DNA from 2 places in the Streptomyces spongiicola genome. Region 2 is predicted to be linked to the other one. Evidence: riboswitches for the same ligand, from Rfam matches in the RefSeq annotation. Region 2 holds a riboswitch; the other holds the start of a gene.

Region 1 (14,230 bases), 2.4 Mb from region 2:
ACCTACCCGCTGGACGACGTCACCTGGCAGTACCCGCCCGCGGCCGCCCTGGCGATCCTCTCCCCCGGCCTGGTGCCCTCCCTCGACTATGTGCACGCGTTCTTCGCCCTGGTCCTGGTGTGCGACGCGGCGGTCCTGGGGCTGCTGCTGTACGCGGGGCGGCGGCCCGGGAAGTCGGTGAGAGGCGTCTGGTTCTGGATCGCGGGGCTGCCCCTGCTGGGTCCGACGGCCTACGCCAGGTACGACCTGATGGTGACGGCGGTCGCGGTGGCCGCGCTCCTCGCCGCCGCCCGCCGCCCGGGGGTCGCCGGGGCGCTCGCCGGGTTCGGCGCGATGCTGAAGGTGTGGCCGGTGCTGCTGCTGGCCGGGCTCCGGCAGCGCCGCGCATGGGCCGCGGCCGCGGTCACGGGGGCGGCCCTGCTGCTGGTCCTCACGGCGTCGATGCCCGGGGCGCTGGCCTTCCTCGGTTTCCAGCGGGACCGGGGCACGGAGGTCGAGTCGCTGGGCGCGCTGGTCTTCCACGTCGCCCGGCACTTCGGCTGGGAGGGGCAGGTGCTGCTGAACTACGGCTCGGTCGAGTTCCTCGGCCCGTACGTCCCCCTGGTCAGCGGTGCGGCACTCGGTCTCACCGCCGCCGCGTTCGGCTGGCTGGCCCTGTGGCGGCTGCGGGCGGCGGAGTTCTCCGCCGCCACCCCCGCCGACGCGGCGTTCACGGCCGTGCTGCTGTTCACGACCACCAGCCGGGTGATCAGCCCCCAGTACCTGGTCTGGCTGCTGGGACTGGCCGCGGTCTGCCTCGCCTTCCGGGGGAGCCTGATGGCCCTTCCGGGCCTGCTGGTGCTGGCTGCCACCGGGCTCACCTTCCTGGAGTTCCCCGTCTGGTTCGACAAGGTGGTCGCGAGCGACCCCGCCGGGATCGCGGTCCTGGCGGCCCGCAACGGCCTGCTGGTGGCGGCCGCGCTGCTGGCGTGCCGCCGCCTGTGGACGGACACCGTCCCGCCGGGCCGGCGCCGGGGCGGCGGGCGGTCGCTCCCGGCCCGCTCCGGCCGCGACCGGGCCTCGGTCGGGTCCTGACCCTCCCCCCGGGGACCGCGCCACCGGGCGGCACGGGCGGCACGGGCGGCCGGCTCCGTCCGGGACGCTCCGGACCGTCCGTCCGGCGGGGACGGGAGCAGCGATACGGAGTCGCACGCGCCACCGCCCGACGAGCCGTCGGGCACCTGCGCGAAACCGGATACGTGCGCACCGTTCCTCAGCGCGGCTCATACGTCATCAACCGGTCGCAACCACATTCGATCGAGTGACCCATGCCCGTCCGCCCGCCACGGGGGAACGGCGGACGGACGGGGCGGCATGGAGGCTGACAGCCCACGGTCGCGCCCGGGTGAGGCGTTGTCCGTCGGGGCCGACGTGCAACCGCCGCAGACGGTCGGCAGGCAGGCACCCGTCCGCCCGCCGGCCCCTGCCGGGGGTGGTGTGGGAGAACCGTGAACGGGTCATCCCCGGCAGGGGGCGGACCCTTCACGGGCAGACCCGTCGTCACGGGCAGACCCGTCGTCACGGGCAGATCTGTCGTTTGCGGGCCCGGCAGTACGTCGTGCCGGCGCGCTTCTCGGTCTGCCGGTGCCCACACGTCCTGGTCGTGGTCATCGCGCCACCCCTGCGGGCAGGGGTACGGGGTACGGGGTACGGGGTACGGGGTACGTCCCCGGCTCGGTGCCCGGTGAATGCCGCCGGAACCGCCCGCGGGCAGCGCGCGCGGCGGGGGCACGTGGGCAGGCATGGCCGGCGTGGTGGACCGCGCGGCGCGGGCTCCGGATCACCGGCCCAGCCGCTCGACCAGGTACTCCCGCCAGTCCGCGGTAAAGCGGTCCCGGCTCGTGCCCAGGACCTCGCCGAACGCCGAGTCCACCGCTCCGTCGCGCGACTCCGCGGCGCCCACCGCCCGGTAGAACGCGCGCAGCCGGTCCTCGCCCCAGCGGGCGGCGATCAGCTCGCAGGCCAGCAGGCCGCCCTCGTACGCGCGGCCCAGCGCGCGTTCACCGCCGCCGAAGCGGAAGTCGCCGTCTGCGGGGAGGGCGCCGGGAAGGTCGCCGCCGAGGACCGCGCGGCGCAGTTCCGGTGCGGTCTCCCGGGCGTCGCGGCCGGTGCCGCGGTAGGCGGCCCAGTCGGCGAATCCCTCGGAGAGCCAGAGCGGGGTGGCGGCCGAGGTGTGCGCGCGGGTCGCCACGTGTGCGGTCTCGTGGGTGAGGACGAAGCGTCGGCCGTGATCGCCGAGGGCCTCGTACGCCTCGGGGTTGACGGTCACCCGGTCCGCGGGCGCTGGCCCGCCGGCCTCGCCGGGAGCCGCCGCGAGGCCCGTGGTGACCGCCGCGACGCCCCGGTACTGCTCGGCCGGGGCGCCGAGCAGCCGGCCCATGGCGTCCAGCGAGCCGGGCACCAGGACCACCACCCGCCCGGGCCAGGCCCCGCCCCAGGCGGCCGAGACCGCGGGGACGGCCCGGTCCGCGTCCGCCGCGATCTTCCGGAGCCGCGCCTGCTGCTGCCCCGCGCCGAGGACCAGGCTGTGCGTGCCGCGCACCACCTCGATGTCGCCCTGCTGCCACAGCGGCTGTGCGGCGCCGGGGCCCGGGCGGTCGGCGGTGATGTACCAGCGGCCGTCCCGCTCGGCGAGTTCCAGCCGGCGCCCGGCGGTCGCGGGCGAGGCGTCGAATCCGTCGAGCCGGTAGCGCAGTTCGGCGTCGGCCGCGGCCCGGTCGCCGGAGCGCCGCACCTCGGTGAGCCGGTACTCCCAGGAACGGAGCGGGAGGGCGGAGAGGTTCGCGAACTCCGCCCTCCCGGCCGCTGTCAGCTGCCGCGCGGAGGGGTCGACCGCCGAGAGGTAGCCGGCCTCGTCGTGGCGGAGCACCGCGGCGGCGCGGTCGTCGAGCATCCGCTGCACCTCGCGGCCGGTGGTGTCGCGCCCCGGTGCGCCGGCACAGCCGCCCGCCGGCAGCGCCCCGGTCAGGACGAGCACGACCAGGACGAGCACGACCAGGACGCGCCCGGTCGGGAAGCGCCCGGCCACGACGCGCCCGGCCGGCAGGAGGACCGCCGCGCGCCCTCGTCTCGCCGCCGTCCATCCGAGGAATCCCTGACCGGCCACCCCGCCGATGGTAGGCGAGCGGGAGAGCGGAACCGCCCCGTCCGCGGTCCGCTCAGGGCCGGGTCACCGAGGCGATCGGCATCATCCCCACCGGGTCGTAGCGCACGGCCGCACCCGGGTAGGGCGCGTGGACCACCTGGCCGTTGCCGACGTACATGGCCACATGGCTGGCGTCGGAGCGGTAGGTGACCAGGTCGCCGGGCCTGGCCCGGGACAGCGGCACCTGCTGTCCGGCGTACCGCTGCGCCTGGGAGGTGCGGGGCAGTCCCACCCCCGCCCGGGCGTAGGACCACTGGGTGAGACCGGAGCAGTCGAAGCCGTTCGGCCCGTTGGCTCCCCAGACGTAGGGCTTGCCGACCGCGCCCCGTGCGGCCGCCACGGCGGCGGCGGCGCGGGCCGACGAGGGGCCCGCCCCGCCCGACAGGTCGGGGACGGCCCGGCCGGAGCGCGACCCCCGGTCGTACGCGGCACGCTCCACCGCGGGCAGGGACGACAGCAGCCGCTCGGCCGTCGCGAGCTTCGCCTCGACGGCCCGCTTGTGGCGGGCCAGCGCGGTCCTGGTGCGTTCCAGCTCCGCCAGCTTCCGGGCTGCCTCGGAGCGCTCCTGGCCGAGCCGCCGCTGGGCCCGCCGGAGGTCGGCCAGGGCGGCCGCCTCCCGGTCGCCCAGCCGGTCCAGCACCGCGGCCCGGTCCAGGAACGTGTCAGGGTCGCCGGAGAGCAGCAGGGCGAGCGCGGGGTCCACCCCTCCGGAGCGGTACTGGGCGCCGGCCACGGAGCCGAGCGCGTCCCGCGCCCGGTTGAGGTCCTCCTGGCCGCGGGCCGCCCGCTGCCGGGCCCGGGCCACCTGGTCGCCCAGTTCCTCGGCGTGCTCGGCCGCCTCGTTGTAGCGCTCCGTCGCCTGCTCGGCCTGCTCGTGCAGCCGGTCGACCATGGCGCGGGTGGCGGCGGGGCCGGTGGACGGGTCGGCTCCGGCGGGTGCGGTACCGAGCGCGGCCGCGGCGGTCGCCACCGTGGCGGAGAGGAGGGCGACCCGGGCACCTCCGTGGAAACCGGACACCGGGGCTCGGCGATGGGACGCCACAGGAGCCGTACTCCCTTCCGCTGGACGCAGCCTGGGCGGCTGCTGCGCGGCAGACAGTAGCGGCGGGGGAAGCGAACGGCCAAAACCGGCATCGGGCACCCGAGGTGACGCCCCGCGGGAGACCGACAGGTCACCGGCGGGGCGCGCGGTCAGCGGCGCATGCCGTAGTTCGCCCGAACGGACGCCGGTCCGAGGGGCACCGGCCCGAAAGACGTCGGCTCCGGCCGCCGGACCGTGGGGATGTCAGACCCGTACGCCGGACCGGAAGTACGTCAGACCCGTACGCCGGACCGGAAGTACGTCAGACCCGTACGCCGGACCGTGGGGACGTCAGCGTCGGTCGCCGGACCGGAAGTACGTCAGACCCGTACGCCGAACTGGAAGGTGCCCATGTAGTCCATGGACTCGTAGCGGACGACGGTACCGGGCTTGGGGGCGTGCAGGATCTGGTTGTTGCCCGCGTACAGGCCCACGTGCGAAAGGCCGTTGAAGAAGACCAGGTCGCCCGGCTTGAGCTGGCTGCGCCCGATCTTCACACCGTCGTTCTGCTGGGTGTAGGTGGTCCGGGTGAGGCTCACGCCCGCCTGCCGGTAGGCCCACTGCGTCAGCCCGGAGCAGTCGTAGGAGTTGGGGCCCTCGGCGCCGGAGACATACGGCTTGCCCAGCTGGGTGGCGGCGGCGTTGAGCGCGGCTGCGCCGCGCTGGGAGGCCGGCACCTCGTTGCCGAGGCTCACCCGGTCGCCGGCGGCGCGGCTGGCGCGCTGCTCCTCCTCCTCCATCTCCGCCCGCTCTTCGGCGGTCAGGGTGTTGAGGAGCTTCTGGGCCTCGGAGAGCTTGCCCTGGATCTTGCTCTTCTTCTCGCCCAGGGTCTGGCGGACGTCCTGGAGGTCGGCGAGCTTGCGGGTGGCCTCGGCGCGCTGCTGGGCGAGGTCCCGCTGCTTCGACTGGATGTCCTCGAGCGCGGCGGCCTGCTTGGCGCCGAGCTGGTCCATCGCGGAGGCCTTGTCCAGGTACGTGTCCGGATCGCCGGAGAGGAAGAGCTGGACGGACGGGTCGATGCCGCCCGAGCGGTACTGGGCGCTGGCCACCGAACCCAGCTTGTCCCGCATGGTGTTGAGCTCGTCCTGCCCGCGGGCGACGCGGTCCTGGATCGCGTCGACCTCCTTCTGGAGCTTGGTCTGCTGCTCCTTGGCGAGGCTGTGGTCCTCGGTGGCCTTCTCCGCCTCGTGGTAGAGGGCGTCGACCTTGGCCTTGACCTCGTCCTTGCTGGGCTTGGCCGGTGCGGCCTGAGCGGCCTGGGAGGTGAGGGCGACGGCCGCGGCCGCGGTCGCCGTGAGCACGGTCACACGAGTGCGGCTCGGCTGCTTGGGACGACGGTGGGACGCCACGAAGGCGAGCTCCTTCTTCCTCCAGCCGCCTGCCGGGCCACGGAGTGGCTCCCCGGCTCCGCGCACACTCGGACTCCCGCAAAGCAGAACGGAGCTGAACAGCGCGAATTCGGCGGTTCCTTCGCTGTCGCCCCGGATGGGCGATCAACCGCGCGAAGGTTCGAGGCCTGACCCTAGTGACCTTCCTGTGATCAGTTCAAATCCTCATCAGAAAAATCTGGCCCACCAGGCGCATTCTTTACACACGGCACACGGCCCGTAGCGGTGACTTGACGGTACGTTCCGCGAAATCGGGCATTGCGCGCAGGAGTTGCGAGTCGCACTAGACGCGCGAAAGCCTCTTCAGGAGCATCGCGGACGCCACCGGCCGCGCACCCGCCTTCGCCACCCCGTCCGCGACCTCCCGGTCCGTCGACACCACGACGACGGGCCGGCCCGGCGGTTCCGCCCGGACCAGCTGGCGGATCAGCTCGTCCGCGGTCACCCCTGGCTTGGAGAACAGCACCCGCACCCCGCGCGGCGGCGCCAGCAGCACGGGCGCGGCGAGTTCGGCACCGTCGAAGACGCAGGTGATCTCGGCTCCGGTCTGCGCCGCCAGCATCGCCAGACCGCCGAGCAGCCGCAGCCGCTGCTTCTCCAGCGGCATCGTCGGATAACCGGTCTTCGTCACGTTGTAGCCGTCCACGAGCAGATGCACCTGGGGCAGCGCGAGCAGCTGGTCCAGCATCGCCGGGTCGGTCTCGGACAGCGCGCGCGCCGCGATGTCCCTGGGGGTCATCCGGCCGGGCTGCACCGCCTCGACGGTGTCGGCCGGGTGCAACGAGGCGGGCGGCAGGGCCAGTTCCCGGCGCAGCCCGGAGGCCGCGTCCAGCACGGTGTCGAGCAGCAGACGCACCCGCATGTCCTCGATCGACCGGCCTTCGCGGGCGGCCCTGCGGCTCGCCTCGACCGCGGCCTCCGCCTCGGCGAGCCTGGCCTTCAGCCGGCGCGCCTCGCTCTCGGCCGCGGCCACCTGGGCCTGCGCCTCGGATCTGGCCCCCTCGTGCTCGGCGTTGCCGCGGCGCACCGCCGCCTCGGCGCGCTTGACGTCGCTGTGGGCGCTGCGGAGCTTGCGGTGCAGCGCGTCCGACTCCTTGCGGACCGCGTCCAGCTCGGTGCGCAGCCGCTCGGTCTCGGCCTTGTGCTGGGACTTCAGCCGGTCGAGTTCCTCGCGGAGCCGCTGCAGCTCCCGCCTGCTCTCCTCGTCCGCGCGCTCGGCGTCCGCGCGCTGGGCCTCCTCGCCGGCGGCGGCCACCAGCTTGACCCAGCCCGCCGGGCGCAGCACGAAGGCGGCGGCCGCCACGTCGACGGGGTCGGCGGCCGCGGGCGGCGTCCCCGCGTCCAGGGCGTCCGCCAGCTCGGGCTGGGAATCGCGGAGCCGCTCACCGATGCGCTGCCGGAAGACGGGGTCGCCCTCCAGGGCCGCGGCCATGGCGTTGCCCGCGTACTTCGCCCGGCGGGTAGGGGTGAAGCGGGCGTACTGCCGCAACTGGGCGGGGAGTTCGGTGACGGTCAGCCCGCCGAAGGCGTCCGAGACCAGGGCGACGACCCGTCGCCGCACACCCTCCGGCAGCGGGCGGTCGAGCGCCTCGGCGGCATCGCCGGCACCGGCCGGCCCGGCGCCGCTCTCGGACTGCTCCACGATCGGTCACCCCACTGTCTTCCCGCGGGTCCGCACGGCTCCGTCAGGAGCCGCCGCCCGGCCTGTCCACCAGTTCGATCTGGTCCACGGCGTTGCACCAGCGGCAGCGGACCGACTCGATGGTCTCACTCAGCACCTCGCGTTCCTCCACCTTGGGCTCCCCCGCGAGATCCAGATGCACATACTCGACGGCCTTGGAGGACCGGGTCACGTCGAACCGGGTGAGGTTGCCGCACAGGGTGCAGCGCCACCGGGTGGCGTCCGTCGGCATGGGTACCGTCGTCATCGAGCCGTCCTCGTCTCCTCGTGCGTGTCCTGGCGCCTACTGCCCGCAACCCTACGACCTCACGGGTCCGCGGTGACACGGCGAGGCGGTCTGCCCGCTCCCGTCCCGGTGCGCCATGCTCTGAGCATGATCGATCGGTGGAAGGCGGTACGGGGCGCGGCGACCGGCCCGGTGGTGACCTACGGAGCGATCGGCCTGTGCTGCCTCCTGTTCCTCGTCGGCCCGGTCTCCGGGCTCAGCACGTCGTACGGCACCGGAGGCACCCTGCTCACCGCCCAGACCGCCCACTTCGAGCGCTGGGGCGTGATCCCGAACGAGCTGCTGGAGGGCTCCCCGAGGACCCTGCTCACCCCGCTGACCGCGCTGTTCGTGCACGGCAGCTGGCTGCATCTGCTCGGCAACATGCTCTTCCTCCACGTCTTCGGCGCCATGGTCGAGGAGCGCATGGGCCGTCTGGAGTTCGCCCTCTTCTACCTGGTCTGCGGTTATCTGGCGCTCCTCGCGTACGCGGCGGCCAACGCGGAGTCCGGCCACACGCTCGTCGGGGCGTCCGGAGCCATCTCGGCCGTGCTGGGCGCCTTTCTCTGCCTCTTCCCGAGGACGCGGGTGACAAGCCTCTATCCGTTCCTGTTCTTCCTGCCGCTGCGCTTCCCCGCCTGGATCGTGCTGGTCTTCTGGTTCGTGCTGCAGTGGCTGGCGGAGGCGCAGAACTCCTCCTCGGGCCCGGGGGTGGCGTATCTGGCGCATCTGGTGGGCTTCGGGATCGGCTTCCTCTACGCATGGGGCCGCTTCCGGCAGGCCGCTAGAGTGAAGGCCCAGACAGCGGCCACCGAGGGAGAAGGACAGCCGTGATCACCGCGATCGTGCTCATCAAGACCAGCGTGGACCGCATCCCCGAGATCGCCGAGTCGATCGCGGCGCTGGACAGCGTCAGCGAGGTCTTCTCGGTCACCGGCACCTACGACCTGATCGCGATGGTCCGGGTCGCGAAGCACGACGACCTCGCGGATGTCATCCCGGGCCGGATCAGCAAGATCCCGGGCGTCGAGGCGACCGACACGCATGTCGCGTTCCGCACGTACTCCCAGCACGACCTGGAGGCGGCCTTCGCGATCGGGCTCGACGCGTAGGGCCGGACACGGCCAGGCCCGGGAGCGCCGCCGGGCGCCGTCCCGGCGCGGTCCCGGCACTGTCCCGGCCCGTCCCGCGCGGGGCGCGCCGGGTGCGCCGGGTGCGCGACCGGTGTCGGGGCCGGGCGGGCGCCTGCGGACTCGCCCTGCGCTGGTCCTGCCGGTACTCCCAGGGCCCCCGGGCCGGGCGGGCGCCTGCGGGCTCGTCTGCCGCCAGCGCCGCTCCCCGGCCGCCCGGCCGGAGTGGGGCGGGCCCCCGGCCGCTGCTCCCCGGCCCCTCGGCCGCATGCGGCGGGACCTGCCCCGACGGCGGATGCGCGGGCGGATGCGCGGGCCGGTGCGCCGGCGGATCCGCCGGCCGGGCGCCCCGCCCCGGTCCGCACCTCTCACACCGCGGGCACGCAGCGCCCGTCCTCGGTGCGGTAGCTCCACCGCGCGCCGTCGCGCACCAACTCCCCGACCGCGCGGACGAACCGCTCGACGTGCTCGTCCGGCGTACCGGCGCCGAAGCTGACCCGGATCGCGTTGAGCGGCGCCCCCGCGCCCTCCGCCGGGCGGACCCCGGTCTCGCCCCGCTCGCCCCGCTCGCCCTCCGGGGCGCCGCACTCGCCGGGCTGCTGCGGATCGCCGCCCAGCAGCGTCCGCACCAGCGGGTGGGCGCAGAAGAGCCCGTCGCGCACACCGATGCCGTACTCGGCCGACAGCGCGGCGGCGAGGTGCGAGCTGTTCCAGCCCTCCACGACGAAGGAGACGACACCGACCCGGGCGGGGGTCCGCCCGCCGGAAGCCGACGGCGTGCCGCCGCCGAACAGCGACAGCACCCTGACCCCGGGTACCTCGGCCAGCCCGGCGAGGACCTTCTCGACGAGGTGCCGCTCGCGGTCGACGAGGGCGTCGAACCCGGCCTCCGTCAGCGCCCTGCACGCGGAGGCGATGGCATAGACGCCGATGACGTTCGGGGAACCGGCCTCGTGGCGGGCGGCGGTGGTGTGCCACTCGACGTCCACGCCGCCGCCGGCGCGGCGGGAGACCTTCCGCGAGGCGCCGCCGCCCGCAAGGTAGGGCTCGGCGTCCCGGAGCCAGTCCGCCCGCCCGGCGAGCACACCCGATCCGAACGGCGCGTAGAGCTTGTGGCCCGAGAAGGCGACCCAGTCGACCCCCAGCTTCCGGACGGAGACGGGGTGGTGCGGGGCGAGCTGGGCGGCGTCCAGCACGATACGCGCGCCGTGGGCGTGCGAGACGGCCGCCAGCTCGCGGACCGGCCACAGCTCGCCGGTCACATTGGACGCACCGGTCACACAGACCAGGGCGGGGGCACCGAGGTCCCGGCCGGAGAGCGCCGACTCCAGCGCCCTGACCGCCTGCTGCGGGGTGCGCGGGGCGTCCAGGTACGTCACACGCGCGTCCGTCCAGGGCAGCAGGGAGGCGTGGTGCTCGGTCTCGAAGACGAAGACCTCGCAGCCGCCGGGGAGCGCACCGGCCAGCAGGTTCAGCGAGTCGGTCGTCGACCGGGTGAACACGACCTGGTCGTCCTCGCGGCAGTCGAGGAACGCGTGGACGGTGGCCCTGCTGCTCTCGAACAGGTCGGTGGACAGCTGCGAGAGGTACCCGGCGCCGCGGTGGACGCTGCCGTAGTACGGGGCGTACGCGGCGACGTCGTCCCACACCCGTTGCAGGGCCGGGGCGCTGGCCGCGTAGTCGAGTGCCGCGTAGGTGACTTCACCGCCGGTCACGAGCGGGACGGTGACGTCCCGGCCGAGGACCGGCAGCGGGGCGCCGCAGCAGGGCGCATCCCCGGCGGCGGTGTCCGCGGCGGCGGTTCGCGCCGGCGCGGCCGAACCCGTGCCGGCGCAGGCAGGGACACAGGCACCGGCGCAGGCAGGGACACAGGCACAGGCACAGGCACAGGCAGGAGCACCGGTACCGGTAGAGACGCAGACGCAGGCGCAGGCACGAGCACCGGTGCCGGCAGGAGCAGCGTTGCAGTCGCAGGCAGGGACACGGGCAGGGACACAGGCGGAGGCAGGGGTGGCGGTGGTGCGGAGGCGCACGGACATGGCGGTGTCTCCCGGCGGTCGGGGGCGAGCTGGCGTGGGGAACCCGCACGGCGCGACGGCGGCACGGGGCGGCCGCTCCGCGTACGGGTGTTGCCTCGACGCACGCCTGGCGGCGTACGGAGGGGGGCGAGGGCCGACGGCCCGGGGCCGTGTCCGCTGGTCCGTCCGCCCGTCGGGCGGGCGGCGCTCACGGACGTGGCCTAACGCATTCGCTTGCTCACGAGAAGGCTCCCTCGAGGACCAGGACCCCAGGGATGCGACATTCACCGATGTCCGCGGGGTCCGCGCTTGCCGCAGACCTCGCTGCCTGCGGCCTGGTCTTCACCCGGGGCACCCCGCCACGGACGGAGGGTTGCCGGACAGCGGGCCGGGGCCGTCGTCGCTGTCACTCATGACCTTGGGAGGCATCCTGCCACAGGGTGCCCGGTGCGCAAGGCGCGGTCCGCCATCCGGACCGCGCCCGCCCCGCGCCCGCCGCGCCCGCCCCGCGCCCGCCGCGCCTCACGCGTGGCTCGCCGCCACCCACCGGTCCAAAGCGCGCCTGGCCGCGCCGGAGTCGATGGACTCCGCGGCCCGGGCCATGCCGGCCCTGATCTGCTCGACCAGACCGCCCTCGCCGTTCCCGAGCGCGGCGAGCGCCGCAGCCGAGTTCAGCAGGACCGCGTCCCGTACCGGCCCGCCCTCCCCGGCGAGGAGCCGGCGGGCGACATCGGCGTTGTACGAGGCGTCCGCGCCGCGCAGCGCCTCGACCGGGACCAGTTCGACGCCGACGTCCCGGGGGTCGAAGGACTCCTCGCGCACGGCGCCGTCCCGGACGACCCACACCCGCGAGGTCGCGGTGGTCGTCAGCTCGTCCAGGCCGTCGTCGCCGCGGAAGACCAGCGCGCTGGATCCGCGTGCGGCGAGCACACCGGCCATGATCGGGGCCATCCGGGCGTCCGCCACACCCGTGGCCTGAGCCCTCACCCGGGCGGGGTTGGTCAGCGGGCCGAGGAAGTTGAACGTCGTGCGGATGCCGAGTTCCCCGCGGGCCGCGGCGACGTGCCTCAGCGCCGGATGGAACCTCACCGCGAAGCAGAAGGTGATCCCCGCCTCGCCGGCGACCGCCGCGACCCGCTCGGGCGCCAGCTCCAGATTGACGCCGAGCTTCTCCAGGACGTCCGACGCCCCGCTCGCGCTGGACGCGGCCCGGTTGCCGTGCTTGACCACCTTCGCGCCCGTGCCGGCCACGACGATCGCGGACATGGTGGAGATGTTCACGGTCCTGGCGCCGTCGCCGCCGGTGCCGACGATGTCGACCGTCGCCCCGGGCACCTCGATCGTCCGGGCGTGCTCGTACATCGTGCGCACGAGCCCGGAGATCTCCTCGACGGTCTCGCCCTTGGCGCGCAGCGCCACCGCGAACCCGGCGATCTGCGCGTCGGTCGCCTCGCCCCGCAGGATCCGGTCCATGGCCCAGGCCGTCGCCTCCGCGCCCTGGTCGCGCCCGCTCAGCAGGGAGTCGAGCACCGCGGGCCAGGACAGGGCCGCCGCGGTGGATCGCGCCTCGCCGGGGGCACTCCCGTCTGCGGGGGTCACAGCGCTCATGGTCCCTCCTGGGTCCGGTGCGGATGGGGATGCCTCCCACCCTATCGGCCCGCGGCACGGCGAAGAGCCCCGTCCGGGGGATGGACGGGGCTCTTGGTGCGGCGGTCGCCGGGAGGCCCGGCGGTGGCGGTCGCCGCGATCAGCGCGGGGGATCAGTGGTGGCCGTGGCCGCTGGTGATCTCCTTGTACTCCTCGACGGTCGGCTTCGCGACCTGGTTGTCCCTGCCGTAGTACGCCTTGCTGAGACGCGCCCGGAGCCGCTCGGTGCGCGACACCTTCCGCTCCACGCCGTTCTCGTCGACCGTCGGGCCGACCTCGACCGGGGTGTACTGGTAGTGGGAGGTGAGCGTGTGCAGGGCCTCCTGCGTCAGCGGCTCGTGGACCTCGACGAACTCACCGTGCGGCAGGCGCTTGATGATGCCGGACTCGCGTCCGTGCAGCACCTTGTCCCTGTCCCGCCGCTGGAGGCCCATGCAGATCCGCTTGGTGATGATGAAGGCCAGGACCGGTCCGGCGAAGAAGAAGATCCGGACGAACCAGGTGATGGCGTTGATGGACAGGCTGAAGTGGGTGGCCCAGAGGTCGTTTCCGCCGCCGACCAGCAGGATGAAGTACCACGTCAGCCAGGCCACTCCGAAGGCGGTGCGGGTCGGGGCGTTGCGCGGGCGGTCGAGGATGTGGTGCTCGCGCTTGTCCCCGGTGACCCAGGACTCGATGAACGGGTACACCGCGATCGACGCCAGCACCAGCGGGAAGATCACCAGCGGGATGAAGACGCCCAGGACCAGGGTGTGGCCCCACAGGTTGACCTCCCAGCCCGGCATGACGCGGATCAGGCCCTCGGAGAAGCCCATGTACCAGTCGGGTTGCGCGTTGGTCGACACCTGGTCCGGCCGGTAGGGGCCGAGCGCCCAGATCGGGTTGATCGTGGCGATCGCCGAGATGACCGTGATGATGCCGAAGACCAGGAAGAAGAAGCCGCCCGCCTTGGCCATGTAGATCGGCAGCAGCGGCATGCCGACGACGTTCTTGTTGGTCCGGCCGGGGCCCGCGAACTGCGTGTGCTTGTGGTAGAAGACCAGGATCAGGTGCGCCACGAGCAGACCGAGCATGATGCCCGGCAGCAGCAGGATGTGGATCGAGTAGAACCGGGCCACGATGTCGCCGCCGGGGAACTCCCCGCCGAACAGGAACATCGACAGATACGTGCCGACGATCGGGACGGACAGGATCGCGCCCTGCATGAACCGGACACCGGTGCCGGAGAGCAGGTCGTCCGGGAGCGAGTAGCCGGTGAAGCCGGTGAACATGCCCAGGACGAACAGCAGGAACCCGAACAGCCAGTTGATCTCGCGCGGCTTGCGGAACGCGCCCGTGAAGAAGACGCGCATCATGTGGACCATCATGGCCGCGAGGAAGATCAGCGCCGCCCAGTGGTGGATCTGCCGGATCAGCAGACCGCCGCGGACGTCGAAGCTGATGTCCAGGGTCGAGGCGTACGCCTCCGACATCAGCACGCCCTGCATCGGGACGTAACTGCCGTGGTACTCCACCTCGTTCATCGACGGGTGGAAGAACAGCGTCAGATACACACCCGTGAGGATGATGATGATGAAGCTGTAGAGCGCGACCTCGCCCAGCATGAAGGACCAGTGGTCCGGGAAGATCTTGCGCATGTTGGCCTTGGCCAGGGAGTAGATCCCCAGCCGGCCGTCGGCCCAGTCGGCGACGCGCTCGCCGGCCGGAGCCTTCCGCTTGTCGTTCGCAGTGCTCATCCGCGCTCCCAGAAAGAGGGACCGACGGGCTCGTCGAAGTCGCCGAGCGCCTCGAGGAATCCTTCGTCATTCACACCGATCCGCAGCTGCGGGAGGGCGT
Region 2 (14,230 bases):
GTCCGGGGCCTTCGGATGCCGGTCCGGGCCATCGGACGCCGGTGCGGGAAGCGCGGTCCCGGAACCCGCCGTGCCGCCCGCCCGGATCAGGGACCGGTGGTCCTGGGCGGTTGGGCGGCTGCCCCGGCGAGGGACCACCGGCCACCGGATGCCCGATGCCGGCCGTCGGGTGCCGGCCACCGGATGTCGGCCACCGGCGCCCGGCACCCGTCGGATGCCTCCGGCCCCGGGCCGGCCGTGCGCTCACCCGGTCAATGGTTCCGCCGGTCGCGCGTCGCCGCGAGTGCGATCGCGCCGGCGGCCGAGAGCGCCAGGGCCATCCCGCCCAGCAGCCAGAGCCGCTCGCTGTCATGGCCTGCCGCGGCGATCTGGCCCACGGTCCCCTCCCCACCGTCGTGGCCCGGGGTACCGGTGCGCCCGGCGCCCGCCGCGCTGCCGGGGGCGCCTGGGGCGGGCGGTACACCCGCCTCCCTGCCGCCGGCGTCCTTCCCGGCGTCCTCCGCGGCCGGCTCGTCCAGTCCGTCCTCGTGCCCCTGCTCAAGGCTGTGGTCGTGGCTCTCCTCGTCGCCGAAGCCGGTCCGGGGGGCTCCGAGTTCCCCGACCTCCTCGGCCACCGGGGCCGCCGAGCACCGGGCGTCCCTGGTGCCGGCCGCGCAGTTGGACCGCGGGGACTGGACCTCCAGGCCGCCGCCGAGCCGGCCGTCGCCGCCGTCGCCCCCGTCCTCGCCGCCGACGGTGACCGAGTAGGTGACGGTCGCCGACATCCCGGCCGGGAGGGCACCCGAGTACGAGAGCACGGGCTCCTCGTACGCGACCCGGCCGCGGGTGGCCCGGGCGTTGCGGTCGTAGACGGCGTCGTCGAGGGTGCCGCCGAGGTCGTCGGTGAAGCGTACGTCGGGGAGGTCCCGCCCGCCGTTGTTGGTCGCCGTGATGGTGAAGGTGAGGGTGTCCCCACGGGCGACCCTCTGCGCCGACGCCGTCTTGGTGACCTCAAGGTCGGGGGTCGGCGCCGACCGGGCGGGAGCCGCCGGCGCGAAGCCCGTCGTGGCGGTCGCGGCCCCCGCGGCGACCGCCAGGGCCCCGAGGAGCCGGGGCCGATTGCCTCTGCTGCGCCCGCGGATCCTCGTCCGGTCCCGGCCGGGCACGGCCCGATCCGGACGGGAGAGCCGTGCGCCCTCTGATCTCACATTGCCCATAAGTCTGAAATGTAGACAATCATCCCGGCTGGGCCGTGTTACGCCGCGCCCGTGTCGCACCGCGCCGCGCCCGTGCTGCGTCGTGCTCGTGCTCGTGCTCGTGCTCGTGTCACGCCGCTCCTCCGCTCCTGCGCTCCTCCGCTCCTGCGCTCCTCCGCTCCTCCGCTACGCCGCGCCCGTGTTGCGCCGTCCCGCCCGGGCCGCGTACTCGGGGACGTCCCTCATCGGTGGCCGCTCCTCCGTGTCCACCGCGTGCGTTCGCGGGACGAACCCGTCCTCGGCGCGCTCGAACTGGGTCAGCGCCGGGCGGACCAGGTGTCCACGCGAGAGGCGCAGCTGGGCGGTGCGGTAGATCGCCGCCGCCATCCGGCCCAGCGCCTGGCCGTCCTGGTGGCGGTGCCGCCGTACGCCCACGTCCACCTGCGCCAGCGCGTCCAGGCCCACCGTGTGCAGCGCGTCCACCAGCAGGCCCAGCTCCACCCCGTAGCCGACCGGGAACGGCAGCCGCTCCAGGAGCGAGCGGCGCGCCGCGTACTCCCCGCCGAGCGGCTGGACGAACCCCGCGAGCTGCGGCCAGTGCAGATTGAGCAGCGGTCGCGCCACCAGTTCGGTCACCCTGCCGCCCTGGCCGGGCGTGTCGCCGAGCGGCCGGTCGTACATCGCCTTGACGAACTGCACCTCGGGGTCGGTCAGCAGCGGGCCGACGATCCCGGAGACGAAGCCGGCGGAGAACTCCTTCAGGTCGGCGTCGACGAAGCAGACGACGTCGCCGGTGGTCGCCAGCAGGGAGCGCCACAGCACCTCGCCCTTGCCCGGTACGGCCGGGACGCGCGGGAGTACGGAGTCCCGGTGCACCACCCGGGCGCCGGCCCGGGCCGCCGACTCGGCGGTGCGGTCCGTCGACCCCGAGTCGACGACGACCAGCTCGTCGACGAGCGGTACCGCGCCGGTCATCAGTTCGCGCCGGATCGCGGTGACGATCTCGCCGACCGTCGCCTCCTCGTTCAGCGCGGGGAGCACCACGCTGACCGTGGTGCCCTGCTTGGCGGACAGCAGCCGGTCCAGTGGGCGGTCGGCCACCGACCAGGACCGCCGGGCCAGCCAGCGCTCCACCTCTTCCAGCACATGATCTCCATCTCGCGGATCGGACGGTCGTCTCAAGCGTCCGGGGGTTCGGTTACAGTCTTGAACAACGCGGACCGCCGATGCATGTCGGGGTCGCCACGCGGACACAACCGAATACCGCTCATCCAGAGGGGCAGAGGGACACGGCCCGTTGAAGCCCCGGCAACCCTCCAGCCGATCTCGTCGCGCGTCGCGGCCGAGGCTCACGGCTAGGGAAGGTGCCAATTCCGTCTCGCGGCGAGGTGCGCCGCGGGGAAGATGAGGAGAAAGGGCCTCGCCTCCATGGCTGTGCAGACCGTCGCCACCACTTCCGATTCTGCCGACACCGTCGACCTGGGTCCCGCCTCCGGGCTCTCCTGCCGCGAATGCGGTGAACGTTTCGCCCTCGGTCCGATCTTCGCCTGTGAGGCGTGTTTCGGGCCGCTCGAGGTCGTGTACGACCTGCCGGGCGGCGACCCCGAGGAACTGCGCAAGCGGATCGAGAGCGGTCCGGACAACATCTGGCGCTACGCGCCGCTGCTGCCCGTGCCCGCGGACGTGGCGGACAAGCCGAATCTGAACCCGGGCTTCACCAGGCTCGTCCGGGCCGACAACCTCGCCCGTGAGTTCGGCGTCACCGGCGGCCTCTGGGTCAAGGACGACTCCGGGAACCCCACGCACTCCTTCAAGGACCGGGTCGTGGCCCAGGCGATCGAGGCCGCCCGCGCCTTCGGTTTCACGACGCTCTCCTGCTCCTCCACGGGCAACCTGGCCGGCGCGGTCGGCGCCGCGGCCGCCCGTGCCGGCTTCCGTTCCTGCGTGTTCATCCCGCACGACCTGGAGCAGGGCAAGGTCGTGATGGCCGCCGTCTACGGTGGCGAGCTGGTCGGCATCGAGGGCAACTACGACGACGTCAACCGCTTCTGCTCCGAACTCATCGGCGACCCGGCGGGCGAGGGGTGGGGCTTCGTCAACGTCAATCTCCGCCCGTACTACGCCGAGGGTTCCAAGACGCTGGCGTACGAGATCTGCGAGCAGCTCGGCTGGCGGCTGCCGGATCAGATCGTCATCCCCATCGCCTCCGGCTCCCAGCTCACCAAGATCGACAAGGGGCTCCAGGAGCTGGTCGGGCTGGGCCTGGTGGAGGACCGGCCCTACCGGATCTTCGGCGCCCAGGCCGAGGGCTGCTCCCCCGTGTCCGCGGCCTTCAAGGCCGGCCACGACGTGGTCAGGCCGCAGAAGCCGGACACCATCGCCAAGTCCCTGGCGATCGGCAACCCGGCGGACGGCCCCTATGTGCTGGACATCTGCCGGCGCACCGGCGGCGCGGTGGAGGACGTCACCGACGAGGAGATCGTGGACGCGATCAAGCTGCTGGCCCGCACCGAGGGCATCTTCACCGAGACCGCGGGCGGCACGACCCTCGGCGTGGCGAAGAAGCTGATCGAGGCCGGGGTGATCGACCCGGCCCTCACCACGGTGGTCGTCAACACGGGTGACGGCCTCAAGACCCTCGACGCGGTGGCCCCGACCACGGGTATGTCCGCAGTCATCCGCCCCAACCTGGACTCCTTCCGAGAGGCTGGCCTCGTATGAGCGTCAACGTCCGCATCCCCACCATCCTCCGCACCTACACCGGCGGGCGGGCCGAGGTCCCGGCCGAGGGCGCAACCCTCGCCGAGGTCATCGCCGACCTGGAGAAGAACCACACGGGCATCGCGGCCCGGGTCCTGGACGACCAGGGCAGGCTCCGCCGTTTCGTGAACGTGTACGTCAACGACGACGACGTGCGCTTCGAGCAGGGCCTGGAGACGGCGACCCCGGACGGCGTCGGCGTGTCGATCATCCCCGCGGTGGCCGGCGGCTGACCGTCACCCAGAGTCAGCAGAAGAGCCCCCTCCGCAAGCTCTGCGGAGGGGGCGTTTCTGTAGGGTTGAGCGCGATAGAGTTGGGGAAGCCCCCTCCGCCGCGTGTGCCAGGCGCATATGAGAACGCCTTCTTGCACGACGAGAAACAGCCAAAGTATTCGAGCATTGTGCGCGTTAAGTGCGCTTTGCCCGGCCCGACTTGCCCGGGAATGCTCGCATTTCTCTTGAATCGTCCTTTCAGCCCTGCCCGGAATTCTCGTCCGATTGACCTGTTGCAGACGGCAGTTGGACAGATACATTCAGCCGCGGTCGACGCGTTCCGGCGCACTCCCATGGGGTCGTCCCCATGCCCCTCCGGGCACAGGGAAACCGCAGGGTGAGGTCTGACCCGGGTCCGCGAAGTGCGGTCCTGTGCAAGGGCCAGTAATAGGGGAGTTAGGCATGGCTCAGGGCACCGTCAAGTGGTTCAACGCGGAGAAGGGGTATGGCTTCATCGCGGTCGACGGTGGTGCGGATGTTTTCGTCCACTACAGCGCGATCCAGATGGACGGGTACCGCACCCTGGAGGAGGGGCAGCGAGTCGAGTTCGAGATCTCGCAGGGCCAGAAGGGGCCGCAGGCGGACATGGTCCGCGTAGCCGGCTGAGCGCCGACTGACTGCAGCAAAGTGACGGAGGGTCCGTGCCGGCGGCACGGACCCTCCGCCGTGCGTGGGCCGTCCGCCGTGCGTGCCCCCGCCAGGCACCGCGGCGCCGCGCCCGGCGGGGGCGCGGGGGCGCGGGCGCTTGGGCGTGCCCGGGGCTGGACGCGAGGCTTCCTGCCGGGGTGCCGTGCTCCGGGTGCCGCGCTCGGGGTGCCGTGCTCGGGGTGCCGTGCTCCGAGTGCCGCGTTCGGGGTGTGGTGCTCTGCGAGGGATGGGGCGCTCTGCGTCGGGGTGGCCGCGGCGCCCCGTGCCGGGAGCGGACGGGGCGTCCCCGGCCTGGACGGGTACGGCGGCGTGTGCGGGGACGGGGGAGGTTCGGCGTGCCCGGAGGCCGGCGCCGTGCCGTGCCGTGCCGTGCCGTGCCCGGGGCGGACGCGGCGCCCCGGGCTCTGGGTGGACGCGCCGGTGCGCCCCCGGGCGGACGTGGTACGGCCTCCGGGCGGGAGCCCGAGTCGCGGTCGCGTCTTGCACTCGCCGGGTCCGAGTGCTAATCATTGGCGTTAGCACTCTACGAGTGAGAGTGACAACGAAGGACCGGGTCGGTGAGGTCCGCAGGCCGGGTGGGGCAAGGAACCACAAGGCACGCAGGCCGTCCGTCGCGGGCACCAGCGCGGTCCGGAGCATCCACCCCAGTCCGGGAGGACCACTTCACATGGCCAAGATCATCGCGTTCGACGAGGAGGCACGGCGCGGTCTCGAGCGCGGGATGAACCAGCTCGCCGACGCCGTCAAGGTCACCCTTGGCCCCAAGGGCCGGAACGTCGTCCTCGAGAAGAAGTGGGGCGCCCCCACGATCACCAACGACGGTGTCTCCATCGCCAAGGAGATCGAGCTCGAGGACCCGTACGAGAAGATCGGCGCCGAGCTGGTCAAGGAAGTCGCCAAGAAGACGGACGACGTCGCCGGCGACGGTACGACCACCGCGACCGTCCTCGCCCAGGCGCTGGTCCGCGAGGGCCTGCGCAACGTGGCGGCCGGCGCCAACCCGATGGCCCTGAAGCGCGGTATCGAGAAGGCCGTCGAGGCCGTCTCCGGCGCGCTGCTCGACCAGGCCAAGGAGGTCGAGACCAAGGAGCAGATCGCTTCCACCGCCTCCATCTCCGCCGCCGACACCCAGATCGGCGAGCTCATCGCCGAGGCGATGGACAAGGTCGGCAAGGAAGGCGTCATCACCGTCGAGGAGTCCCAGACCTTCGGTCTGGAGCTGGAACTCACCGAGGGTATGCGCTTCGACAAGGGCTACATCTCGGCCTACTTCGCGACCGACATGGAGCGCATGGAGGCCGCCCTCGAGGACCCGTACATCCTCATCTTCAACGGCAAGGTCTCCTCGGTGAAGGACCTGCTCCCGCTGCTGGAGAAGGTCATGCAGTCGGGCAAGCCGCTGCTGATCATCGCCGAGGACGTCGAGGGCGAGGCCCTGTCGACCCTGGTCGTCAACAAGATCCGCGGCACCTTCAAGTCCGTCGCCGTCAAGGCCCCGGGCTTCGGCGACCGCCGCAAGGCCATGCTCGGCGACATCGCCATCCTCACCGGTGGCACGGTCGTCTCCGAGGAGGTCGGCCTCAAGCTCGAGAACGCGGGCCTGGACCTGCTGGGCCGCGCGCGCAAGGTCGTCATCACCAAGGACGAGACCACGATCGTCGACGGTGCCGGTGAGAGCGACCAGGTCCAGGGCCGGGTCAACCAGATCCGCGCCGAGATCGAGAACTCCGACTCGGACTACGACCGCGAGAAGCTCCAGGAGCGCCTCGCGAAGCTGGCCGGCGGCGTGGCCGTCATCAAGGCCGGTGCCGCGACCGAGGTCGAGCTCAAGGAGCGCAAGCACCGCATCGAGGACGCCGTCCGCAACGCCAAGGCGGCCGTCGAGGAGGGCATCGTCGCCGGTGGTGGCGTGGCCCTGCTCCAGGCCGCCCAGGTCTTCGAGAAGCTCGAGCTCGACGGTGACGAGGCCACCGGTGCCGCCGCTGTGAAGCTGGCCCTGGAGGCCCCGCTGAAGCAGATCGCCGTCAACGCCGGCCTCGAGGGCGGCGTCGTGGTGGAGAAGGTGCGCAACCTGACCCCGGGCCACGGCCTGAACGCCGCGACCGGCGAGTACGTCGACCTCGTCGCCGAGGGCATCATCGACCCGGCCAAGGTGACCCGCTCCGCGCTCCAGAACGCCGCGTCGATCGCCGCGCTCTTCCTCACCACCGAGGCCGTCATCGCCGACAAGCCGGAGAAGGCCGCCGCGGCCGCTCCGGGCGGCATGCCGGGCGGTGACATGGACTTCTGATCGACCCTGAGGTTGATCGACCGTCCTTAACCGAGGGCGGCACCCCCACTCCCGGGGGTGCCGCCCTCGGCTTTTCGGCTTCCGCCCGAGCGCGTGCGGGCCGTTTCGGGTGTGCGTACGGACCGGCTCGGGTGTCCGGGGTTGTGGCCTGCGGGTGTGCGTACGGAACCGGCCGGGTGTGCGGGCCGGTTCGGGTGTGCGTACGGTTCGGGTCGGGTACGCGGGAGCGTCCTCAGACCCGCTCCAGACGCAGCGTGAACCACGTCGTCTTGCCGTCGTCCGCCGGCCGCACGCCCCAGCCGCCCGCCAGTGACTCGACGAGGATCAGGCCCCGGCCCGACTCGTCGTCGGGACCCGCCGGCCGGATCCGCGGCGGATGGTGGCTGTGGTCGCTCACCTCGACGGTGAGTTCGGTGCTGTTGCGCCGCACCTGGAGGCTCACCGGACCCTGCCCGTGCCGGACGGCGTTGGTGACCACCTCGGACACCAGCAGCCCGGCGTCGTCGGCGACCTGGGAGCAGCCCCAGGCGGCCAGGGACTCGGCGAGGAACGCCCGCGCCCGGGACACCGACGCCGGGGCGGCCGGCAGTACCGTCGCCGCCGAGGCCAGCGGGGCCGCCGGCAACTGGGCCAGGAGCAGCGTCACATCGTCGTGGTGGTGCTCGGTGGCGGGCAGGACCGATCTCAGCACGTCGTCCACCACCGTCTCGAGGTCGTGTGCCGAGGCGAACGCGAGGTCGAGAGCGTCGATGAGCGCGTCGAGCTGCTCCTCGATGTCTCCCGCCGGTGTCTCTATCAGGCCGTCGGTGAAGAGGACCAGGCTCGACCCCGGGGCGATGGCCACCGTCGCCTCCTGGTGGGGATGCTCCCCCACCCCGAGCGGCACGCTGACCGGTGCCTCCAGGGACCGAACGCCCTCGCCGGGTTCCGCGACGAGAGCCGGCAGATGTCCGGCCGAGCAGACGGTCACCTCGCCCGCGTCCGGTGCCACCACCAGGTAGCAGCAGGTCACCAGCTGGTCCGGTCCGTCGAGTTCGGCGACGATCGAGTCGAGCGCGTGCATCAACTCCCGGGGCCGCATGCCGGTCTTGGCGAGGGCGTGGGCCGCGGACCGCAGCTGCCCCATGATGGCGGCGGCCTCCAGGCCGCGGCCCATCACGTCACCGATGAGGATGCCGACCCGCCCGGCGCCCAGCGGCACGAGGTCGAACCAGTCGCCGCCGACACCCGCGCCCTGGGTGGCGGGCAGATAGCGGCTGGCGGTCTCCAGCCCGGGCACGGCCGGCGGGGTGCCCATCAGACTGCGCTGAAGGGTCAGTGCGACATGCCGCTGCTGCTCGTACAGGGCCTGGAACCGCTCCTCGGCGGCCTTGCGTTCGCTGACGTCTCGTACGGCGGCGGAGACGAGGAGCCCGTCGGTGGTCTCGAGGGGGCTGAGGCTGATCTCGACGGGGAACTCGGTGCCGTCCTTGCGGAGGCCGTGGAGTTCGAGCCCGGCGCCCATGGGGCGGACCTGGCGGTTGTGGGTGTAGCCGTCGCGGTGTGCGGCGTGGTGGTCGCGGAAGCGGCCGGGCACGAGGATCTCGACGGGGTGGCCGAGGAGTTCCTCGCGCCGGTAGCCGAACAGGGCCTCCGTCTGGGCGTTGACGAGGCGGATGGTCCCACCGTCGTCGACGATGACCATGGCGTCCGGCGCCGCCTCCAGCAGCCCACGGAACCGCTCCTCGGCGGAGCCGGCGGGAGCCCCCCGGTGGGGGCTCGTCCGGCAGCGGCAGGCCCCGGCGGTGCCGGTGTCTGGATCGGACTCCGATGAGACCGCCGTGATGATGCCTTTCATGCTTGCCTCCCGGACGGATTCTGCCCCTTGCCGTGACCGCGGCAGCGGTATCCGGACATCTCACCGCAATGCCGCACGGCGTACCCGGGAGAGTCCGATTCTGACCGGTGATGGCGCTTGCGCGGTGGGAAACGAAATCGCCCGTTCGAAGGACGGGCGGTGCGGCCCGGGCCGCACCGCGCCCGCGGCCCCGGCGTCGGCACCGCGGCCCGGTCACGGGCTGACGCAAGCGCACGATCCGGCCGGGGGCCCCGCTCCGTGCCCGCCATCGCCGCCGCGTCGGAAGCGGCGCCGGACGGCTGCACTCGGGCCGCAACCGGGGCCGCAACCGGGGCCGCAACCGGGGCCGTAACCGGGGTCGTAGTCGGGGCCGGTGTCACGGCCGTGCCCGGGGCCGCTGGTCTTCATGGGTGTAGTCCTCCGCCACCGACGCGACCAGGGCCAGGGACTCCGGAAGCGCCGGTGCGTTGGCTGCGAGCAGGTCGTAGGTCAGCTTGCAGCGGGCGACTCTGGACGGATCGTCGTCCAGTCGCCCCGTTCCCAGACCGGTTGTGTACGCGAGCGGCGGGGCGTCCGCGAAACCCGTCAACCCGATGCCGCCGCCCGTCGCGGTGTGGGCGCCCATCGGGAACGGGACCACCTGCACGATCACCCGGTTCCACCGCGCCGGCGCCCCGATGCGGCCCAGCGTCCGGGCCATCAACGCCGCGCCCCCCGCGCGGCGGCGCGGGACCGCCTCGTCCAGGACGGTCCACGGCATCGGCGTCGCCGGATCGTCGAGGAGCCGTGCCCGCTCCAGCCCCGCCTCGACCGGTTCGTCGATGACGGCCTCCGGGGCGGCCGGCCGGTACGCGCGGAACACCGCGCCCGTGCGTAAGCCTCCGTCCGAAGCGGTCCCGGGATCAGCAGCGGCGCGTACTCCCGGATCGCGGTCGCCGGTCGCGGTCGCTTCCGCCTCGGCCGCCTCGGCGAAGCGGTCGGGGGATCCCGACTTGCCGGCGGCGAGGCAGTTCCGCTCGAAGAGGCCGTTCGTGCCGAGTATCTCGTCGATCCTGTGAGCGACATCCGGCCGCATGCGCCGCTTCCCCGCCTCCAGCCGGCCGACGAACGACGCGCTCACGAAGAGGGGTTCGCCGAACTCCCGCCGGCTGAGGCCGGCGTTCTCGCGGGCGTGGCGCGGCCCGGCGCCGAGCAGGGCCCCGGGAGACGTCGACGGGTCCAGGTCCTTCGGTCCAGGCAAAGTCAACTCCATGTCGGACAAGTGGGGTTGTCGGGCCTTCGACTCCGATAAGGCTAGCCCTCCATGACCACTCTGTGTGGAGAACGCACATACCGAGAGTGGGGATGCCTGGTGGTGCCACCATGTCCGAAGGAGCGGTTGCGCGCTGTGATGTGGCCGTGTCGCCGCTGCGGGACCCGCTCGACTCGACAGCGGTGATCCTGCCGTCGTTCGTGTGGATCCCGTGTCGCTCACGACCCGCTCGCTCACGACCCGCTCGCTCACGACCCGCTCGCTCACGACCCGCTCGCTCACGACCCGCTCGGGGGCGACCCGTGGGGAAGGCCGTCCGGGGAGGGCCGCGATAGGGTTGACGGCGCCGGAACCGGGACGGAACCGGGACGGAACCGGGACGCCGAGACCACGACGCCAGGAGGTGGGACCCATTACCGCTGCCGCAGGACCGGGTGCTCGCCTCGGTGTCGCCGAAGGTGTGTGAGGGAGCCCCGTTTCGGAACGTCCGAAAGGCTCTCGCTTGTCGTACTCCTTTGATCCCTCCCCCTCCTCTCCTTCTCCCTCTCCCTCTCCTTCCGTCTCTCGCCCTGCCGCCGCCGACGTCGTCGGCAGACTGCGCGCCGCGGGCTGTGTCTTCGCCGAGGACGAGGCACGGCTGCTGTTCTCCGCCGCCCGGACGCCTGACGAACTCACCGCCCTGGTGGAGCGGCGGGCCTGCGGCCATCCGCTGGAGCACATCCTCGGCTGGGCGGAGTTCTGCGGTCTGCGGATCGCCGTGGAGCCGGGCGTGTTCGTGCCCCGGCGCCGGACGGAGTTCCTGGTGAGCCGGGCGGTTCACACCCGGCCGGACGCCGATGTGGTCGTCGACCTCTGCTGCGGTTCGGGCGCCGTCGGGGCGGCGCTGGCCGCCTCGCTGCCGGGCCGCGGGACCGAGCTGTACGCATCAGACATCGAGCCCGCCGCGGTGCGTTGCGCACGGCGCAATCTGCCGGAAGGCGCACGGGTCTTCCAGGGCGACCTGTTCGAGCCGCTGCCGGGCTTGCTGCGCGGGCGGGTCGACATCCTTGCCGCGAACGTTCCGTACGTACCGACCGAGGAGGTCGGTCTGCTGCCGGCCGAGGCCCGGATGCACGAGCCGCTCGTCGCGCTCGACGGGGGCACGGACGGACTCGACGTGCTGCGGCGGGTGACGGCGAAGGCGGGGGAGTGGCTGGCGCCCGGCGGGATCCTGCTGTTCGAGACGAGCGAGCACCAGGCCGCGGGCGCGCTGGCGGCGGTCGCGGAGGGTGGACTCGAGCCGGCGGCGGCCATCTGCGACGAGCGGTATGCGACCGTCGTCGTGGGGACGAAGACGGCCTGCTGAGGCGGGCCTCGATCGGGTGACCCTGCGCTGCTATCGGGTCGGCCCGTGTCGGTGGGCCCGTGTCGGTGGGCCCGCGCCGCGATCAGCGGAGTACGGGGCAGCCCGCGCCGGCGGGCGGGGGCCGCGATCCGGCGGGTGCCGCGATCGACGGGCCGCCGTGCCCGCGGCCGGGGTAGGGGCCCGCCGGCGGTGCGGCCGGCTCCTTCGCCACGCCCGAAGTGCCCGGACGGCGACGGCGGTCCGCTTCTCATGTCCGTCTCATCCGGGCCTTAACCCGCCCTCACACCGCCTCCATAGCTTTCGCGCCATGTTCCTCACCTACCTCAGGCGCGAGTTGCGCCGCCGCAGGAAGGCGGCGCTCGTCGTCGCATCGGGGCTCGCCCTCGGAATAGCCCTGGTCATCGTCGTGAACGCGGTCTCCGCGGGCATGAACCAAGCCCAGGGCCGGGTGCTTGAGTCGCTGTACGGGCTCGGTACCGACATGACCGTCACCAAGGCCGCCGTGCCGCCGGAGGAGGGCGGCACCGCGCAGCGGCCACGGTTCCGGTTCGATGCCGGGGACGATGACGACGCCGAGCAGAGCCAGGACATCGTCATGGTCCAGGGCTTCGAGACGCTGGCCGCGACGACGGCCGCGCGGGTCGGCGAGCAGGACGGGGTGGCCGACGCGGTCGGCGGCCTGAACGTACGGGTGATGAAGGTCGACGGCCAGTTCAAGCGGGGCGAGTTCGAGCAGGAGCCGGGCGGCACCAGGCGCGGCGGTCCGGCCGCCGGCGCGGTCCGCGGCGGCGGGGCGGACTTCAACGTCGACTCGTACTCCGTCTACGGCACCGACGTGGCCCGTCAGGAGCTCGGACCGCTGACCTCCTCGAAGATCACGTCGGGGCGTACGTTCACGGCGGACGAGACCGCCGCGGACGTCGCCGTCGTCGACAGCGCGTACGCCCAGGAGAAGGAGCTGAAGGCCGGCGGGACGCTGACCGTATCCGGTACGGAGTTCACCGTCATCGGCATCGCCACGGCCGACAGCGGGGACGCGGCGGCCGACGTCTATCTGCCGCTCGCCCGGGCGCAGACCCTGGCCGACGCCAAGGACAAGATCACAACCGTCTATGTGAAGGCGGCCGACTCGCAGCGGATCGCGAGCGTCAAGGAGACGATCCAGAAGAACATCTCCGGGACGACGGTGACCACGTCCGCCGATCTCGCCCAGACGGTCTCCGGCTCGCTGTCCACGGCCGCCGACCTGGCCGCGGGCGTCGGCAGGTGGCTGTCGGTCGTCGTGCTGGTGGCGGCGTTCCTGGTCGCGGGGCTGCTGACGTCGTCCGCGGTGAGCCGGCGGGTGCGCGAGTTCGGCACCCTGAAGGCGCTGGGCTGGAAGAGCCGCCGGGTCACCGGGCAGGTGGCGGGCGAGGCACTCGTCAACGGCCTGATCGGCGGCGCGCTGGGCATCGGGATCGGGCTCGCGGGCGCATGGGCGATCACCGCCTTCAGCCCCACGCTCACCGCCCAGCTGGGTGGTGGAGGCGGCGGCGGCCGGATGCCCGGTGCGGGCCCCGGCGGTGCGGGTGGTCCCGGGAGGGGCGGGGCGTCCAGGACCCTCGACATCGCGCTCACCGCGCCGGTGTCCCTCACCACGATCGCTCTCGCGGTCGCACTGGCGGTCGCGGGCGGCCTGATCGCCGGCGGGTTCGGCGGCTGGCGGGCCTCGCGGCTGCGGCCCGCGGACGCGCTGCGGCGCGTCGAGTAGCGGCCCTCGGAACCACCGGTGAACGTAACGACGCACAGCAGGAGTTGAACACGATGTACGAGCTCACAGGCGTCATCAAGCGCTATCGGCGCGGCAAGGACACCGTCCGGGCCCTCGACGGGGTCGATCTGGCCATTCCCGACGGCGGGCGGCTGGTCATCCAGGGCCCCACGGGCGGCGGGAAGTCGACGCTGCTCCAGATGCTCGGCGGGCTGGACCGGCCGAGCGAGGGAGCGGTGGTACTGGACGGGGTCGATCTCGCGACGCTGCCCGAGGCGAGGCTCACCCGGGTGCGGGCCGAGAAGATCGGCTTCGTCTTCCAGGGCTTCAACCTGGTGCCGACGCTCACGGCGCAGGAGAACGTGGAGACCGCGCTCGTACCCCTCGGCCTGAAGGCGGCCGAACGCCGCGAGCGGGCGGGGGAGGCGCTGGTGGCCGTCGGGCTGGGCGAGCGGCGGGGCCATCTGCCGGGCGAGCTGTCGGGCGGTCAGCAGCAGCGCGTCGCCATCGCGCGGGCGCTGGTGAAGCGGCCCGCGGTGCTGCTGGCGGACGAGCCGACCGGCAATCTGGACGAGTCCATGCGCGACGAGATCATGGAGCTGCTGGAGGGGTTGTGGGCGGAGAACGGGCTGACGTTCGTGATGGTCACTCATGACTCGGTGCTGGCGCGGCGGGCCCCGAGGGTGGCGACGATCAGCAAGGGGCGGGTGACGATCCGGGAGCAGGTGGCCGACGCGGGGTAGTCCCGCCCCGGGGAGTCCCGCCCCGGGGAGTCCCGTCCCGGTGGGCGCGTGTACGGCGGGGTGGGAAGGGCCCGTTGCGTGCGCATGTCGATATGTGCGTACATCCGTACATGTGTATGTGCGTAGGGCCCGCCTGGTGCGGGCGGGGCGTAAGTGTG

What was found. Region 2 has a riboswitch for S-adenosylmethionine ahead of thrC (threonine synthase). Riboswitches for the same ligand answer to the same signal wherever they lie in the genome.
Positions count from the first base shown of each region.
Region 1: linked by a shared signal. The riboswitch ahead of DDQ41_RS03405 (aminotransferase class V-fold PLP-dependent enzyme) and the one ahead of thrC (threonine synthase) in region 2 are both predicted to bind S-adenosylmethionine.

Region 1 is NZ_CP029254.1:795,476-809,705, forward strand. Features, by position in the region: gene DDQ41_RS03365 (glycosyltransferase 87 family protein) at 1-1,074, shown strand, start outside; gene DDQ41_RS03370 (hypothetical protein) at 1,820-3,145, opposite strand; gene DDQ41_RS03375 (C40 family peptidase) at 3,198-4,226, opposite strand; gene DDQ41_RS03380 (C40 family peptidase) at 4,586-5,614, opposite strand; gene DDQ41_RS03385 (NYN domain-containing protein) at 5,937-7,295, opposite strand; gene DDQ41_RS03390 (hypothetical protein) at 7,339-7,581, opposite strand; gene DDQ41_RS03395 (rhomboid family intramembrane serine protease) at 7,708-8,433, shown strand; gene DDQ41_RS03400 (Lrp/AsnC family transcriptional regulator) at 8,430-8,711, shown strand; gene DDQ41_RS03405 (aminotransferase class V-fold PLP-dependent enzyme) at 9,098-10,768, opposite strand; SAM riboswitch class IV at 11,048-11,165, opposite strand; gene trpD (anthranilate phosphoribosyltransferase) at 11,270-12,355, opposite strand; gene qcrB (cytochrome bc1 complex cytochrome b subunit) at 12,508-14,130, opposite strand; gene qcrA (cytochrome bc1 complex Rieske iron-sulfur subunit) at 14,127-14,230, opposite strand, start outside.
Region 2 is NZ_CP029254.1:3,171,823-3,186,052, reverse strand. Features, by position in the region: gene DDQ41_RS13885 (DUF11 domain-containing protein) at 252-1,196, opposite strand; gene DDQ41_RS13880 (glucosyl-3-phosphoglycerate synthase) at 1,362-2,321, opposite strand; SAM riboswitch class I at 2,440-2,586, shown strand; gene thrC (threonine synthase) at 2,604-3,896, shown strand; gene DDQ41_RS13870 (MoaD/ThiS family protein) at 3,893-4,168, shown strand; gene DDQ41_RS13865 (cold-shock protein) at 4,610-4,813, shown strand; gene groL (chaperonin GroEL) at 5,523-7,145, shown strand; gene DDQ41_RS13855 (ATP-binding SpoIIE family protein phosphatase) at 7,378-8,982, opposite strand; gene DDQ41_RS33220 (Scr1 family TA system antitoxin-like transcriptional regulator) at 9,359-10,222, opposite strand; gene DDQ41_RS13835 (putative protein N(5)-glutamine methyltransferase) at 10,737-11,579, shown strand; gene DDQ41_RS13830 (ABC transporter permease) at 11,887-13,329, shown strand; gene DDQ41_RS13825 (ABC transporter ATP-binding protein) at 13,383-14,072, shown strand.